Regions from separate parts of the Paenibacillus sp. FSL R5-0475 genome, predicted to be linked through region 2. Evidence: riboswitches for the same ligand, from Rfam matches in the RefSeq annotation. Region 2 holds a riboswitch; the other holds the start of a gene.

Region 1 (7,471 bases), 490 kb from region 2:
GCAATTTCGTGATGGCTGGGCAATGGTTCCCTAAACTTAGTGTATACGAGCCTATGGGCACACGTGGGGTTAAGGAGGAAGGCTGGGATTTGCATCAGTACCACGGCACCTCTGAGTTTTACAGCGATTTTGGCATCTTTAATGTAACGATTGCGGTTCCTTCCGACTACACGGTAGCTGCGACCGGATTTCCTGTGAAGAATGCCAAGCTAAAGCAAGATCAGAAAATATATCAGTTCTACGCTGACGATGTCCATGACTTTGCGTGGGCGGCATCCCCTGATTTTACAGTAGCCGAAGAAGCCTTCTCTACGCCAGAAGTGCCTGGTGTACGGATTAAGGTCTATCTCGATCCATTACACAAAGACTTAAAGGAACGATACCTTCAGGCCGCTAAGGCAGCTCTGACCTACTTCAGCAAATGGTATGGTCCTTATCCCTACTCGACTCTGTCTATTATCGTTCCGCCTAAGGAGGGGAATGGGGCTGGAGGAATGGAGTATCCAACACTCATTACAGCGTTTGGAGCCACAGACTCATCTCCTGACACCTCACTTGAAAGAACCGTCGTTCATGAAATTGGCCATCAATACTTTTACGGCATGGTAGCCAGCAATGAATTCGAAGAGGCTTGGCTAGATGAAAGCTTCACTTCTTATGCTGAAGACAGACTCATGGAGCAAGAATATGGCATCAAAACGAATCTCCCTCTTCAGTCCAGCTTGGTGACCAAATCAGAGCCGCTAAATTTAGAAACATGGAAATATGCCGGGGCAGAATCCTATAGCCGGAATGTGTATATTCGCGGAAAGCTAGTACTTAAGGATATTGAACGCCAAGTAGGCACTAAGGCAATGAACAGCATCATGTCCACTTACGCACGTAAATTCCGTTTCCAGCACCCCACTACGTCTGACTTTCAAAAAGTCATTGAGAAGGTAACCAAAAAATCATGGCAGCCTTATTTCGAAGATTATATTTATGGTGGTGGTGCTCCTGATTTCTCAGTAGATACGATTACGATTAAAAAGAATGGCAACAGCGATGCTCAGAGCTATGAATCCATAGTAAAGATTACAAACAAAGGGAGCCATTACGTTGACGTTCCCATTAAATTCACATTCGCCGATGGCTCTGCTACAGAGCGGTTCTGGAGCGGTGAAGGAGCAGAGACTACCTTCCAATTGTTAAGCGATAAGCTTCTGCTCTCTGCTGAGGTTGATCCTGAGCATACCATTCTGTTAGAAAACAAACATCTTAATAACTTCAGACTGGCGGAAATAGAGCCCAAAACGCTCTCCCGCTGGACATTAAGTGTAACTAAACTAGTTGAAACCGTGCTCGGAACTCTTGTCTGGTGAGGTGAATGATTGTGAGAACATCGATAACCCGCGGCTGGCAAAGCATGAAGGAGCAATTTTATATTCTGATTCTGCTCTTCATCTACCGACTGCTCTGGGGCTACTTTATGTACGGCTTCATCCGATCTGCTATCGTTCCAATTCTACTACGTTATCCAGATAAAGACGCTGGGGGCAGCGGAATGGGCAGACTACTCTATTATGTCGAAGGGCAGTTCAGCTTGAACACAGATCCTGCGATACGTACTTGGTTATGGATGTTCCTAGGGCTTGTTGTCTTACGACTGCTACTCTCCCCCTTCATAAGGGCAGGATTACTGCATGAACTCCATCAGGAGCGAAAAGGAGAGCGTGGCCTGTTCTTTTTTCCAGGTATGAAGCTTTATGGATTTCCAGTGTTTATCTTCAGTCTAATCGAATGGGCGCTGGCTCTACTTCCGTTATACTGGCTTGCTCCAAAAATGTACGGGCTATTCTTGTCCTCCTTTCTGAACTACTCTTTGTTACTTCATCTAGTTCCATACGTATTGGCATGGCTTATATACATCTTTATCGTGCGCCTGTTCCTTCTATATATGCAGTTTGGGTATACCAGCGGCACGGGGATGTTCTCCTCCTTATTCATTTGCTTGAAGTCGCTGATTCCGGCAATAGGAATTTCAATCATACTTGGTGCAGCAGGCCTGATCCTTTTGCTAGTGTGCGGAATAACGGGTATCTTCTGTCCTGGCCTACCAGCACTTCTTATTCGTCAACTTTCATCACTGCCCTCAACACTCTTCAAAATGTGGGGAATTTCAGCTCAATATCATCTATGGCACAGTAAAGCATTTCCACAATAATTTGAAGCATTACAGAACATAATATAAGAGTCCCGGTTCCTAAATCAGGAGCTGGGACTCTTTCGCGTTATAGACAAATTATGAGGATTTGCAAAATCGTAAAGACTTTGTTACAATAAGTCCTGTTCCATTGGTAACAAGTTTGTAATCATTTGAAACGATTTCTACATAACTTCATGTATTTGTCGTAGTCATGTCGATAAGTCACTATCTGGTGCATAAAACGCCGAATTCCTTGCACCGGGAAGTGGGGGAACCATATTTTGGGTGAATTGATCTCGCTTTGCAGTGATCATAGGGGAACCTTCTACCGAATCCTTAAGCTAACCTCACAGGCATTGGAAGGGGTACAATTTTTTTGAAGAATTTAAGAAAAGCATGCGTCGCTGCGGCGCTAGGACTTGTGATGGCGTTCTCTATTGGTGGAGGAAGTGCCTTTGCAGATTCTAAGATGGACAGTGTTATTTCAAAGACAATTGGAGTTGCCTATAAAACCGGAGGCACTAACACTGCCGGGTTTGACTGTTCTGGATTTACTACGTATGTATTCAAGAAGGTGGGTCTTTCTTTGCCCCGTACTTCAAAAGCTCAATATAATGTTGGAACTCCTGTAGCCAAAAGCAAATTGCGTTCAGGTGACCTAGTTTTCTTTAACACATTGGGCAACGGCGTATCCCATGTCGGCATTTATGTTGGAAACGGAAAATTCGCACAATCATCATCTTCATATGGCGTGACCATCACTTCACTTAGCCAGTCCTACTGGGCCAATCGCTACGTTGGTGCTAAAAGAGTAATGAGTACTTCCTCATATCAAGCTATAGCCTACGATTAATACTTCCCCACAACTATAACCTCACAATTACATTATATAGACCTGGGTTTGATTATTGACTTAATCGAATCCAGGTTTTCTTTTGCCTTATTATATTCTTTACACCTCTAGAACGGACTTTAAACACTTTTATTTGATAAAAATTTCAATAAATATAAAAATTAGTTTAATATTATCGCTTACATATGCATTTTGTCTTTAAAAAAACGAATTTTTCTGCATGATTATGTTAAAAACGATTGCCAAGCGGCACTCTGTTTGTTACAATAACTGCAGTAAGATTTTAGTAACATTTTTGTAATCATTAAGTTGTTATTTACAAAGGTTTTGTCATGTATTGATTACAAGCTATTCCTAATCAACAGTATCAGCCGAGTTTCCTAACTATTAGGAAAACGGGGGAACCAACTTTGGGTGAATTGACCTCCATTTTTAGAGGGGTCATAGGGGACCTTCAACCGAACCCTTAAGCTAACCTCGTAGGCATCCGGAAGGGGTATAAACTTTTGAAGAAGAAGCTAGCAGCAGCAGTACTTAGCTTTTCCATTATTTTCACCATCGGAGCAGGAAGCGCTTTCGCGGATTCCAAAATGGATAAAGTGATCGACAAGACCATCGGAACTAAGTACGTATCCGGCGGCATCTCCACAAATGGATTTGATTGCTCCGGATTTACAATGTATGTATTTGATAAAATTGGTATAAACCTACCACACCAATCAGGTTCCCAGTATCAAATGGGTACTGCTATCTCCCAAGATGATTTAAGATCTGGAGATCTTGTATTCTTCAATACAAGTGGTAAGGGTGTCTCCCATGTCGGTATTTATGTCGGTGAAGGCAAGTTTGCACACGCATCTTCCTCACGCGGTGTAACGATTAGCTCCCTGAGTGATAGCTACTACGTGAAACGCTACATCGGTGCTAAACGAATTATGAGCACAGATGCTTATCATTCTGTTGCTTCTGAGACAGAAGATAATGATGATGTTCAATAAGTAAATCGTACATAGGCTCTTTTCCAAGATGTTGATTCTTGGGGAAGAGCTTGTTTTTTGTCTTATTTAGTATTTACCCCTCTCAGAATTTGTAAAACAATAATCTTCATAAATTTCTGAGTCGACCATGCCTCTTTTTGTATATAATTAGTTACAAGCATAAACGCCTTCGATGTCCTTATAAGGACCATAAGTATTTTAAGCTAGAAATATAAGACATTTTAAGTCCCCCCCCGTGAAAGGAGGTCCTTGACCTTATGATAAATCCCTCTGTTACTTTTCATGTAGCGCCTATGGAGACCAGTCACGCGGAAGAGATTTGCAACTGGGATTACACTGCCCCTTATAATATTTACGGCTGGATGCCGTGGGAGCAAATGCAGGCTCTTGGAATCGAGTTCGGTGACCCGCAGCTACGGAATGAGCAATATGTCTCCATATTAAATGGGCAAGGGATTTTGTGTGGATTCGCGCAGTTGTTTCCAATGGAAGGTATTGTTCGCTTGGGGATTGGCATGCGCCCTGATCTATGCGGTCAAGGTCTAGGAAAAATATTCATGGATGCAATCGTGCAATCAGCCTTGCTTCGTTATCCTGAGCGTGAGATTGATCTAGAGGTATTGACCTGGAACCAGCGGGCGATCCGAACTTACCAAAAGTGTGGATTTACGATTACCGATACGTATGAGCGCCTAACCCCCACAGGAAACAAACCTTTTTATTGCATGGTCTATGATAAATAATATTAAATTCCATATTTTTCAATGATTTGATGGCATTATCGTTCATTTTTTTGTCACAAACCCTATGATAACGCTTCACCTTGAGCTATAATGTAGGGAGCAGCTTACATAGAAGGGACGAACTGGGATGCAGAAATGGATCATGAGCGGTTTGTTTTTTGCCGCCTGTGCCTTTGCGGTAGTACTTATGTTTACACTTCCAGGTAAAGAAGAGGTAGCTGAACAGAATAAACCGACGATGCCGGAAGTCCAATTGGATGCGGCAAAGGCCGAAGCAACCGTGAAAGCCAGCTGTATCACCTGTCACGGCGATCAGCTTCAAGGTGGAGTTGGACCCAGTCTTCAAAATGAAGGCGGTCAGCATGATGCTGAAGAAATCTACAGTATCGTCACTAAAGGACGCGGTCAAATGCCTTCCTTTAAAGAAAAGCTAGCCCCTGAGGAGATTGCAAACGTCGCCCTCTGGCTCTCAGAGAAAAAGTAACAGTAACTACTACCTAAGCAACTAAAAACGCCCGTGCCAGAAGATAGTTCACTATCTGCGCACGGGCGTTTATTTATGAGTTTGGGTGACACTAACGATTTTTCTCAAAGGCTTCATTAAATTCATGTGCCTCTCGAATATCTAGAGCTGTAATACCGTCTTCCTCATTTGATTTCAGTCGTAAAGTCACTGTCTTATAATTAATCGTAATATGTGGATGGTGATCAAAGGCTTCTGAAATGGTGGCTACTTCATCAACGAAAGCAATACCCTTCATATATTGGCTGAACATATATTTTCGCACCATGGTATTCTCTTCCAGCTTCCAACCTTCCAGCTTGCTGATCTGCTCACGCAGTTCTTCTTCCGTAAATAACAATTCGTTTCCTCCCTTACTAAAAATTGCAGTAAAATCCGCAGGTCCCTTTACTCGTCATATTCGTTAAACAAAACATCCCTTAGCTTCTGAGGTCCAAGGGATGTGCCAGGATAAAGGCAATATTTTCGATTAAATGTATTCAAGAATCCCAGCGATTATAACTCGGCTACACCAATTTTAACACGGGCTACTAACTACGGGCAAATTACGCCCCGCCGCCCCCTCTTCTTAAATCAAAACAACAGAGGCTAAATCCTCTTCTCCGACTAAAATATTAATGCGGTGCGTGTCCTTATCGTAGATGATAACGCCGCTCCCCACCTCAATCATAGGTTCATTACCCAGCGCGAAGAAAAGATCCTCAGCCAGTGCCTCCCATACCTCCATCTTGGATTCCTGCGGCAATTCTTGCCACTCTTCTGGATCCATTTCAAAAAATAAGTACCCATCGGAAATTCTTCCGACAGCCTCAGTCAAATCCGTTAGGATTTCACCGTAATCTCTACCATGCTTTACACCCACATGTATCACTCCGTTTTCTCCACAGATGAATAATTACTTACCTTATCCATTATAGCCGAAAAAATGACTTCACAAAAAACGGAATGATGTCGATAAATAAGAATATACGTTATTCGGTTTCGAACAGAGTGCCTTGCCGCTGTTTCAAGGATGATATACGCGGCTTTGTCGGAACACATCTTATAATCTCATGGACGAGGTGCATAATGGAAATTTCAACAATACTTGGTTTAATTTTTGGTCTAGTTGCAGTTATTTGGGGTATGATCCTCAAGCACGCTCCTCTTCACGCTTTAGCCACACCTGCTGCTTACGTTATTATCTTAGTGGGTACGGCAGCTTCCATCTTTATGGCCTTTCCGTTCTCGGAGGTCAAGAAGATTCCAAGTCTGTTTAAAATGATTTTTGTCAAAAAGAAATTAATCAGTAAATCCGAATTAATTACTATGTTCATGGAGTGGGCTTCTATTACACGGCGTGAAGGTCTGCTGGCTCTTGAGTCGAAAGTCGATGAAATAGAAGATAACTTCCTCAGAAATGGCATGCGGATGATTATTGATGGAAATGATCAGGATTTTGTCCGCGATGTTCTCATGGAGGACATCCACGCCACAGAGGATAGACATAAAGCAGGCGCACTCATTTTCTCACAAGCAGGTATGTATGCTCCTACACTTGGCGTACTCGGGGCCGTTATCGGACTTATAGCCGCTCTGGCTGATATGAGTGATATGAACAAATTGGCTGCAGCAATCGGGGCTGCCTTCATCGCAACACTACTCGGTATCTTTACAGGTTACGTATTATGGCATCCTATTGCCAATAAGCTAAAACGACTTTCCAAACGTGAAATTGAAGTTCGAATGATGATGGTCGAAGGTCTTTTGTCCATACAATCCGGTGTATCCACTATTGCCATCAATCAGAAGCTTGCTGTCTTCCTGACACCTTCGGAACGAGCTAAGTTAAATGATGAGAAGGAGAGTGGATCGGGTGAGCAAAAAGACTAGACGACACGAAGAGCATGAAGAACACGCCGATGAATCGTGGCTACTGCCTTATTCTGATCTTATGACCCTTCTGGTAGCCTTGTTCATCGTAATGTATTCTATGAGTGCAACGGATGCCAAAAAATTCGAAGAGATGAGTCAAGCCTTCAGTTCTGCTCTTAATGGCGGTACAGGTGTTCTTGAAGAGCGGGCGGCAATGCCATCTAAGAGTCAAGAGGATTTAGGAAAAAATGATCAAATGGATAAATCAGTAACCAAGAAAAATGAACAAACAGAAATGGCTAAGCTGCGGCAAAA
Region 2 (7,471 bases):
AAATATAAGAAAGTATAATGTGAAACTTATACTTTCTTATATTTTAGAAAGCAAGATATCCCTGCCCGATTCTAGAGATCTGGCAGGGACATTTACTATATTTATTTGTTCGCTAGTTTCACTAGATCCATGTTCAGCTTCAACACATTGACCCGTTCTTCACCAAACAACCCTAAGTCACGACCCTCGGTATGCTTATTTACGAGCTCTTCCAGCTGTTTCGCAGGAATACCGGTTAAATTGCTAATCCGAGGAATCTGCACCATAGCTGAAGCTGGTGTGATATGCGGATCAAGCCCCGAACCCGAGTTGGTGACCAAATCAACTGGCAATTTGTTCACGGGCACATCCGGATTATCGAGCTTCCACTGCGTAATGAAATCCTTTGTCCGCTGCAGCATATCCGGATTGGATGGAGCGTAGTTATTGGACCCTGAGGCTTCTGCTTTATACTCAATACTAGACACACGACCATGAAATAGTGCTGGGTTCGTAAAGTTCTGCCCAATGAGTTCCGAGCCTACAACTACTCCAGCATCATTCTTAAGCAAGCTGCCGTTCGCTTGCGACGGCATTAGAACCTGGGCAAGCGCTGTAGTTGTCAGAGGATAGATCACTCCGCAGAGAACAATAAATACTAAACTTAGTCGCACAATAATAAAGAAATAAGCACCTTTCGATGATGATAACTGCTCTTCAGTGTCCTCCATGGCGTTTCCGTTATTCACGATGCTCTCACCCTTTCAATGATTAGTCAACACGTCGTTAAATCCATACACTTACGATCATATCAATGAGCTTGATGCCAGCAAATGGAACAACCACTCCGCCTAGCCCATAGATAAATATATTACGTCCAAGCAGCTTCGTAGAGCTCATAGCTTTATACGACACACCCTTCATAGCCAGTGGGATGAGCAGCGGAATAATAATCGCATTAAATATTAAGGCGGATATTATAGCCGAGCTTGGCGAGCCTAGTCCCATTACATTCAGGGCTTCCATTTCAGGAATGGCGAGCATGAACATCGCCGGAATAATAGCGAAATACTTCGCGATATCATTCGCGATACTAAAGGTTGTTAACGCACCCCGCGTCATCAGCAGCTGTTTACCAATCGCTACGACCTCTATAATCTTCGAAGGGTCGGAGTCCAAATCGACCATATTTGCTGCTTCCTTAGCAGCTGTAGTGCCGCTATTCATGGCTAAGCCCACATCAGCTTGTGCAAGGGCAGGGGCATCATTTGTACCATCCCCGGTCATCGCAACCAGCTTGCCCTCGTTCTGTTCGCGGCGAATGACTGCTATTTTATCCTCAGGTGTACTTTCAGCGATGAAATCATCTACCCCCGCTTCACGGGCAATCGTAGCTGCGGTCAGCGGATTGTCACCCGTACACATGATGGTCTTGATCCCCATTTTCCGCAGCTCATCAAACCGCTCTTTCATGCCTGGCTTAACGGTATCCTTCAAGTAAATAAGTCCATAGATTCGATTGTCTACCGCAACCGCTAACGGGGTCCCCCCCATCCGGGCGATGGCATCAGAATTACTGTCGAGGTTCGCGGGAATGACACCGCCTTTCGACTGTACCCATTTCTTCACGGAGTCTACCGCACCTTTGCGTACGCAGCGTCCATCTTGCAGGTCAATACCACTCATCCGAGTTTCGGCCTTAAACTCTACGAATTCGCCACCTTCAGCAAGCTTGCTGTCATAGCTGCGTTCCAGCTTTTTGGCCAGCTCAATTACAGAACGTCCCTCAGGCGTCTCATCCTTTAGGGAACTGATGGCCGCCCATGCCGTAAGCTCCGCTTCGGATTCATTTCCGACTGGTACAAATTCACTCGCCATCCGGTTCCCAAAGGTAATCGTACCGGTCTTATCTAGGATCATCGTATTAATATCGCCAGCAGCCTCAACGGCCTTACCAGACATCGCGAGTACATTAAACTGGGTCACCCGGTCCATACCCGCTATTCCGATTGCGGATAGCAGTCCCCCGATAGTTGTCGGGATCAGACAGACCAACAAGGCGATCATAACCGGAATATCAAGATCAACACCTAGATAAGTTGCAATCGGCCGCAAGGTCACTACTACAATCAAGAAAATCAGCGTCAGACTGATCAAAAGCGTATTTAGCGCAATTTCATTCGGTGTCTTCTGACGTTTCGCCCCTTCAACAAGAGAGATCATTCGATCTAGAAACGACTCACCAGGATCACTTGTAATTCTGACTTTAATCTCATCACTGACGACCCGTGTACCGCCTGTAACGGAGCCAAAGTCCCCACCAGCCTCCTTGATTACAGGTGCAGATTCACCTGTAATCGCTGATTCATCTACGGAAGCCAGCCCTTCAATCACCTCACCGTCACCAGGGATGAGTTCTCCCTGACTGACAATGACGATATCTCCTTTACGCAGCTCGGAGGAAGAGACTGTCTTCACCGCTCCTCCAACCAGTTTGTTAGCTGTGATATCTTGTTTTGTTTTCTTGAGCGAATCGGCTTGGGCTTTCCCCCGGCCTTCTGCCAGTGCTTCAGCGAAGTTCGCAAACAGCACTGTAAACAGCAGAATGAACAACACTGTGATATTGAAGCCTATCGATTGCTCTGCATTAAAATATCCAGGAGCCAGCACCATGAGGAGGACAATGATCGTACCGACCTCTACCACGAACATGACGGGATTTTTGATTAGCGTTACTGGGTTAAGCTTTATAAAACTATCCTTTACAGCGCTAAGGAGTATGGGTCCCGTCAGCAGCTTTTTTCTTTTTACAGTACTCATCTTATTCTCCCTCTTCCTACCGTAAGGTTAGATATTCTGCAATGGGGCCGAGTACAATGACCGGCAGGAACGTCAACGCACCGATAATCACTACTGTACCAATCAGAATTCCCGTAAACAGTCCATTGTCTGTGCGGAACGTGCCAATCGTCTCAGGAACCGGCTTCTTCTTAAGCAGAGAACCTGCTACCGCCAGCATTGCAATGATAGAGACATAACGACCTAGCAGCATGACAATCCCGGTTGTGACATTCCAAAAAGTTGTATTGTCTGCAAGCCCTTCAAATCCTGAACCATTGTTCGCGGCAGAAGAGACATATTCATATAACACTTGGCTGAGTCCATGGAATCCAGTGTTCGTAATCGCCCCTTGCCCCAAATCGGTCAGGAACGCAGCTGCGGTTGGCACAAGGATAATGAACGGATGCACAAGGATCGCTATGGCAATCAGCTTCATCTCCTTGGCCTCTATTTTCCGTCCGAGGAACTCCGGTGTCCTGCCGACCATGAGACCGCACAGGAAGACACCCAGAATCGCATACATCAGCATATTGATCAGTCCGACACCTTTACCACCGAAGACATTGTTGAGCATCATCAGTGCAAGAGGCGTAATGCCTCCCAGCGGCGTCAGCGTATCATGCATATTGTTAACACTACCTGTCGTAGCTGCGGTTGTTACTGAAGTAAACAAGGAAGACTGCGGTATGCCGAAGCGCACCTCTTTACCTTCCATACTACCTTGTGAAGATTCTATTCCTAGTGCATTGATCGCCGGATTGCCTTTCGATTCAGCATAGAAGTTTAGGCTTAATAGCAGAACAAACAAGGTCATCATTGCGGTAAAAATTACCCAGCCCTGACGCTTGTTCTTGGCAAACAATCCGTACATATAAGGGAGCGAAGCTGGCAGCATCCACATAGAGAGAATCTCTAGCACGTTCGTAAGTGGATTAGGGTTCTCAAAAGGATGCGATGAATTGGCTCCGAAGAAGCCGCCACCATTGGTGCCCAAATGCTTGATCGATTCCAGAGAAGCTACTGGACCGATAGCAATTTGTTGCGTTTGCCCCTCTAGTGTAGTGACTTCAAGCGATGGTTTGAGTGTTTGCGGCACATGTAGTCCTACCAGTACCAATGAAACCAGCAGAGCTAGAGGAATGAATACACGAATATGTGCTTTAACGAAATCCTCGAAGAAGTTCCCGACTGATTTCCGTCCTGTGATCCCTCTGACAAAGGCAACCGCAACAGAAAATCCGCTCGCTGCAGACGTGAACATCATCATCGTGATGACAGCCATTTGTGAAAAATACGAAAGTCCCGTCTCCCCGCTGTAATGCTGCAGGTTTGTATTAGTCATAAAACTAATCACCGTATTGAACGAAAGCGTCTGTTCCATATCCGCAATTCCATTCGGATTTAGCGGTAAACCCCGCTGCAATCGAAGAAAGATATAGCTGAAAGTAACCAGTACGATATTCGTTAAAACAAAGCTGAGCGCATACTTCTTCCAGGACATACCGTCACGTTTTTTCAGGCCGATCAGCTTAAAAATTCCTTTTTCCATACCTCCAAACCATCGATCCGTACGGTTCGGTTCATTAGAAAACACATAATATAAATACGTGCCCATCGGCTTAACCAGCAAGATGAGAATTACGATTACAGTAACAATTTGCAAAATGCCCATGAATGCCCCTCCTTAAAATTTCTCCGGATGAATCAATGCATAAACCAGATATATAAACAGCAGTAGGGTAACAGCGATTACTAGAATCACAGCTTATCCCTCCCCGTATCCTCAACTACACCTGCACACCAGCGCATAAATCCATAAAACAACCCGTAAATTACAGCTAACGAAGCCACCATATACAGATCCATCATATCTTCCGCACTCCTTCTTTTATCCTTAATGAGGTGATCTATCTACCAGAAAATCAGCATCACCGCTGTGGGAATAGATTACATAACTCGCGCCAAGTCTTTTATAGACCAATCTAGGATTTATTGAGCTTGTAATTACAAAAATCGGCTGTGTCGTCCAGGTACGGCACATCTGAATGTAACGGCAGCATAACGTAAAGCTGCTCTCGAACAGATATACCCGGCCTACCGGAAACGGCGGGCGAAACCAAGTATTCTGATGGCGGGTATCAACTAGAATAACTTGTTCAATCCCCATCTCTTCGAGTAGGGCCTTCTCAGGCAAGTTGTTGGTCAATCCGGCCATCTTAATGCCTCTGAATTTTAGAAGCTTAATAAAATGTTCGCCTGCCTTCGTTGGCGCACATACCAGTACATATTCATTCTGATCTGTCATCTCTTATTCTCCTCAAATGCTTTGCTTGTAAGATCAGAGCTTGATCACCCTGGTCTTGAAAGAAAAGCTACCGCTAATGATGAATATAACGACCTCTTCGTGAGGTTTTCCATAAATGCTTTGCTTAAAAAAGCACAGCAAAAAGCCACAAAGGATTCTCCTCTGTGGCTCGCTAGCGGTCACATTGCACTCATCCTCTCTCCATACGCTTACGAGGTTAGCTGTCGGATTCGGGCGGTGAGAGTCGCCCTACCTGTATAGATGCGAGCTCACTGGCATCTTCTACAGGATTCACCCCATAACCGGCTTCCGACTCTCACATCGTCTGCCGATTGTTGGTTCCCCCGCTTTCCTTATCGGAAATTAAGCGGATCAAATATTCGATTGTTGTTGAAACAGGAGTAATCATACCCTTATGCAGGAAGTATTGTAAAACCTGATTGATGCCAAAATAATGCAAATTAAAAACTATTTTCGCATTGGATAGCGCTTACTTGATATCCAATCTCTCTATATCTCTTGTTTACTCGAGTTTCAATCCATTAGCGAAAAACGGTCATACCATGTGATTTTATTCACCACAATTAGTGAAATCACCAAAAATCGCCTTTATAAGAAAGGGAACAAGAAAGCGAGATTAAGCGAGGAAGCAGCCCGATAACTCGCAATAAATACCTATTTGGTTCCCTTTTTCGTCGTAGTAGGCAGGATTTGGTTTAAATTGCGCTCAAAAGAACACTTTCTGTTTTTACAGAAACACCTTGAAAAGAGTATGATTCGGGTTGAATCTATTTCACAAAATACATTCAACGCTGAGTTCCTGCATTTGCAGGGAACGGGGGAACCATCAGGCCACATGGCCTACTTGGGGTGAATCCGAAGGAGACTGTTCAAGTCTCACATAGGTAGGGCGACTCTCACCGTCCGAATCCGACAGCTAACCTCGTAAGCGTAAAGAGAGAGACCCTTGATCCGCCACGCTTTGGCACAGGTGTGTGTATACCTGTATTCCAAAACCGCAGCAGAGGTCCTCCTCTTGCTGCGGTTTTTGCGTTACCTGAATCTATAGGGTGATAGCATGCTGGACGGGGTGAAAGGAATGAAACACTATTATTGGGGAACTCAGCAAGGGCTACTTGAGCCGATAAGTCTAAATTATGTTTGCTTTGGAGCGTTGTGGTTCGAAGAGGATCATCACAGAACTATTATCGGCTATGCTTTTGGTCAGAAGCAGATTGAATCACTTCGTCATTTCAGCAGCCCATCTACCTGTGAATACTGTATGGACCGAACAGTTATATACGAAATATATAAAAATATCCGAGAAAAGCAACAGCTGCAGGATTGGTCAGCACACCAACGTTTTCCGTGGCTCACCGCTTTTAAGGAACCGTGGAAAGACGTTGCAGTCGGTTGGTACGTAATGAGATCCCGCAACACCTTTCCCTTACATTTATCCGTTATACGCAAACAGAAATTCCGACTATGGCTGGAGCATGCCGCAGTCTGTGAGAATGAAGCTGAAATGCTCGCCTGTATAGAGAAGGCTAACGTCATTCACCATGTAAATCTTAAGCTTTTGGAAACCTAAGGAGGAGAAATCTGTCATGGACCAGCGAAGACTATCTCGCATAGAAGTATTCGTCTTTGATTCACCAGAGCCTATTCACTATGGAATGGAGGCTGATCAAGACAGCCGTTATGGCATCCTGAAACTTACCTGTAAAGGAGGTAGCAGCTGGGGGGCATGTCTTATCTCTGCCAATACCAAAACTTTCGACCTTATTAAATGGAGTTCTTTTCTCAGAATGATATACCATTGCCGGCTAGAGGAAGCGATAGATAAAGTACGTACCCATGGTTCAGAGTGGGATCAGACTCAGTTTGAGCTAGTGCAAGGTGCTTTACAGGATTTAAAAGCCAAGTTGCAGGGTAAATCCTTGGCAGGGCACATTGAGCAAGGTCGTCTGTACAGAGCTGTCGCTGGTGGGAGAGATTCCAAAGGAGGGCGGCTATATTATAAACCATCCAGTGTAGCGCTTCAAAAACATAGTTATCCAGAACCTGATACCGCCGAGCTTATCAACAAATCCATTTCTTACTTTTCTTTATTATAAGTTCATCCCATAACCCATTCTGAAAGGATCGTGTTTATCATGCCTGACCCCTTACCTTCCGAATCACCCCGTAGAACTATATTTGCAGAGTGTGTTCAAAAGTGTACGAATGATATCTATACGCTCAGTTCCATGTTGTTACAACAATCAGTAGAAGCCGAGAAGGTTACTATCCGTACTTTTAAAGAGCTTCATAAAATATTCCGTCAAAAAAGCTTCGACAGCCAGC

The links. Region 2 has a riboswitch for cyclic di-AMP ahead of MKX41_RS27335 (hypothetical protein). Riboswitches for the same ligand answer to the same signal wherever they lie in the genome.
Region 1: linked by a shared signal. The riboswitch ahead of MKX41_RS25160 (C40 family peptidase) and the one ahead of MKX41_RS27335 (hypothetical protein) in region 2 are both predicted to bind cyclic di-AMP.

Annotation. Positions count from the first base shown of each region.
Region 1 covers NZ_JBBORK010000001.1:5,603,779-5,611,249, reverse strand. Annotated here, with positions in the region: gene MKX41_RS25175 (M1 family metallopeptidase) at 1-1,361, shown strand, start outside; gene MKX41_RS25170 (hypothetical protein) at 1,373-2,203, shown strand; cyclic di-AMP (ydaO/yuaA leader) riboswitch at 2,418-2,556, shown strand; gene MKX41_RS25165 (C40 family peptidase) at 2,610-3,038, shown strand; cyclic di-AMP (ydaO/yuaA leader) riboswitch at 3,398-3,539, shown strand; gene MKX41_RS25160 (C40 family peptidase) at 3,545-4,036, shown strand; gene MKX41_RS25155 (GNAT family N-acetyltransferase) at 4,294-4,779, shown strand; gene MKX41_RS25150 (c-type cytochrome) at 4,907-5,263, shown strand; gene MKX41_RS25145 (4a-hydroxytetrahydrobiopterin dehydratase) at 5,355-5,642, opposite strand; gene MKX41_RS25140 (hypothetical protein) at 5,871-6,164, opposite strand; gene motA (flagellar motor stator protein MotA) at 6,371-7,174, shown strand; gene motB (flagellar motor protein MotB) at 7,158-7,471, shown strand, end outside.
Region 2 covers NZ_JBBORK010000001.1:6,098,718-6,106,188, reverse strand. Annotated here, with positions in the region: gene kdpC (potassium-transporting ATPase subunit KdpC) at 102-710, opposite strand; gene kdpB (potassium-transporting ATPase subunit KdpB) at 766-2,799, opposite strand; gene kdpA (potassium-transporting ATPase subunit KdpA) at 2,816-4,492, opposite strand; gene kdpF (K(+)-transporting ATPase subunit F) at 4,505-4,582, opposite strand; gene MKX41_RS27335 (hypothetical protein) at 4,715-5,125, opposite strand; cyclic di-AMP (ydaO/yuaA leader) riboswitch at 5,316-5,505, opposite strand; cyclic di-AMP (ydaO/yuaA leader) riboswitch at 5,926-6,091, shown strand; gene MKX41_RS27330 (hypothetical protein) at 6,225-6,716, shown strand; gene MKX41_RS27325 (hypothetical protein) at 6,733-7,242, shown strand; gene MKX41_RS27320 (hypothetical protein) at 7,282-7,471, shown strand, end outside.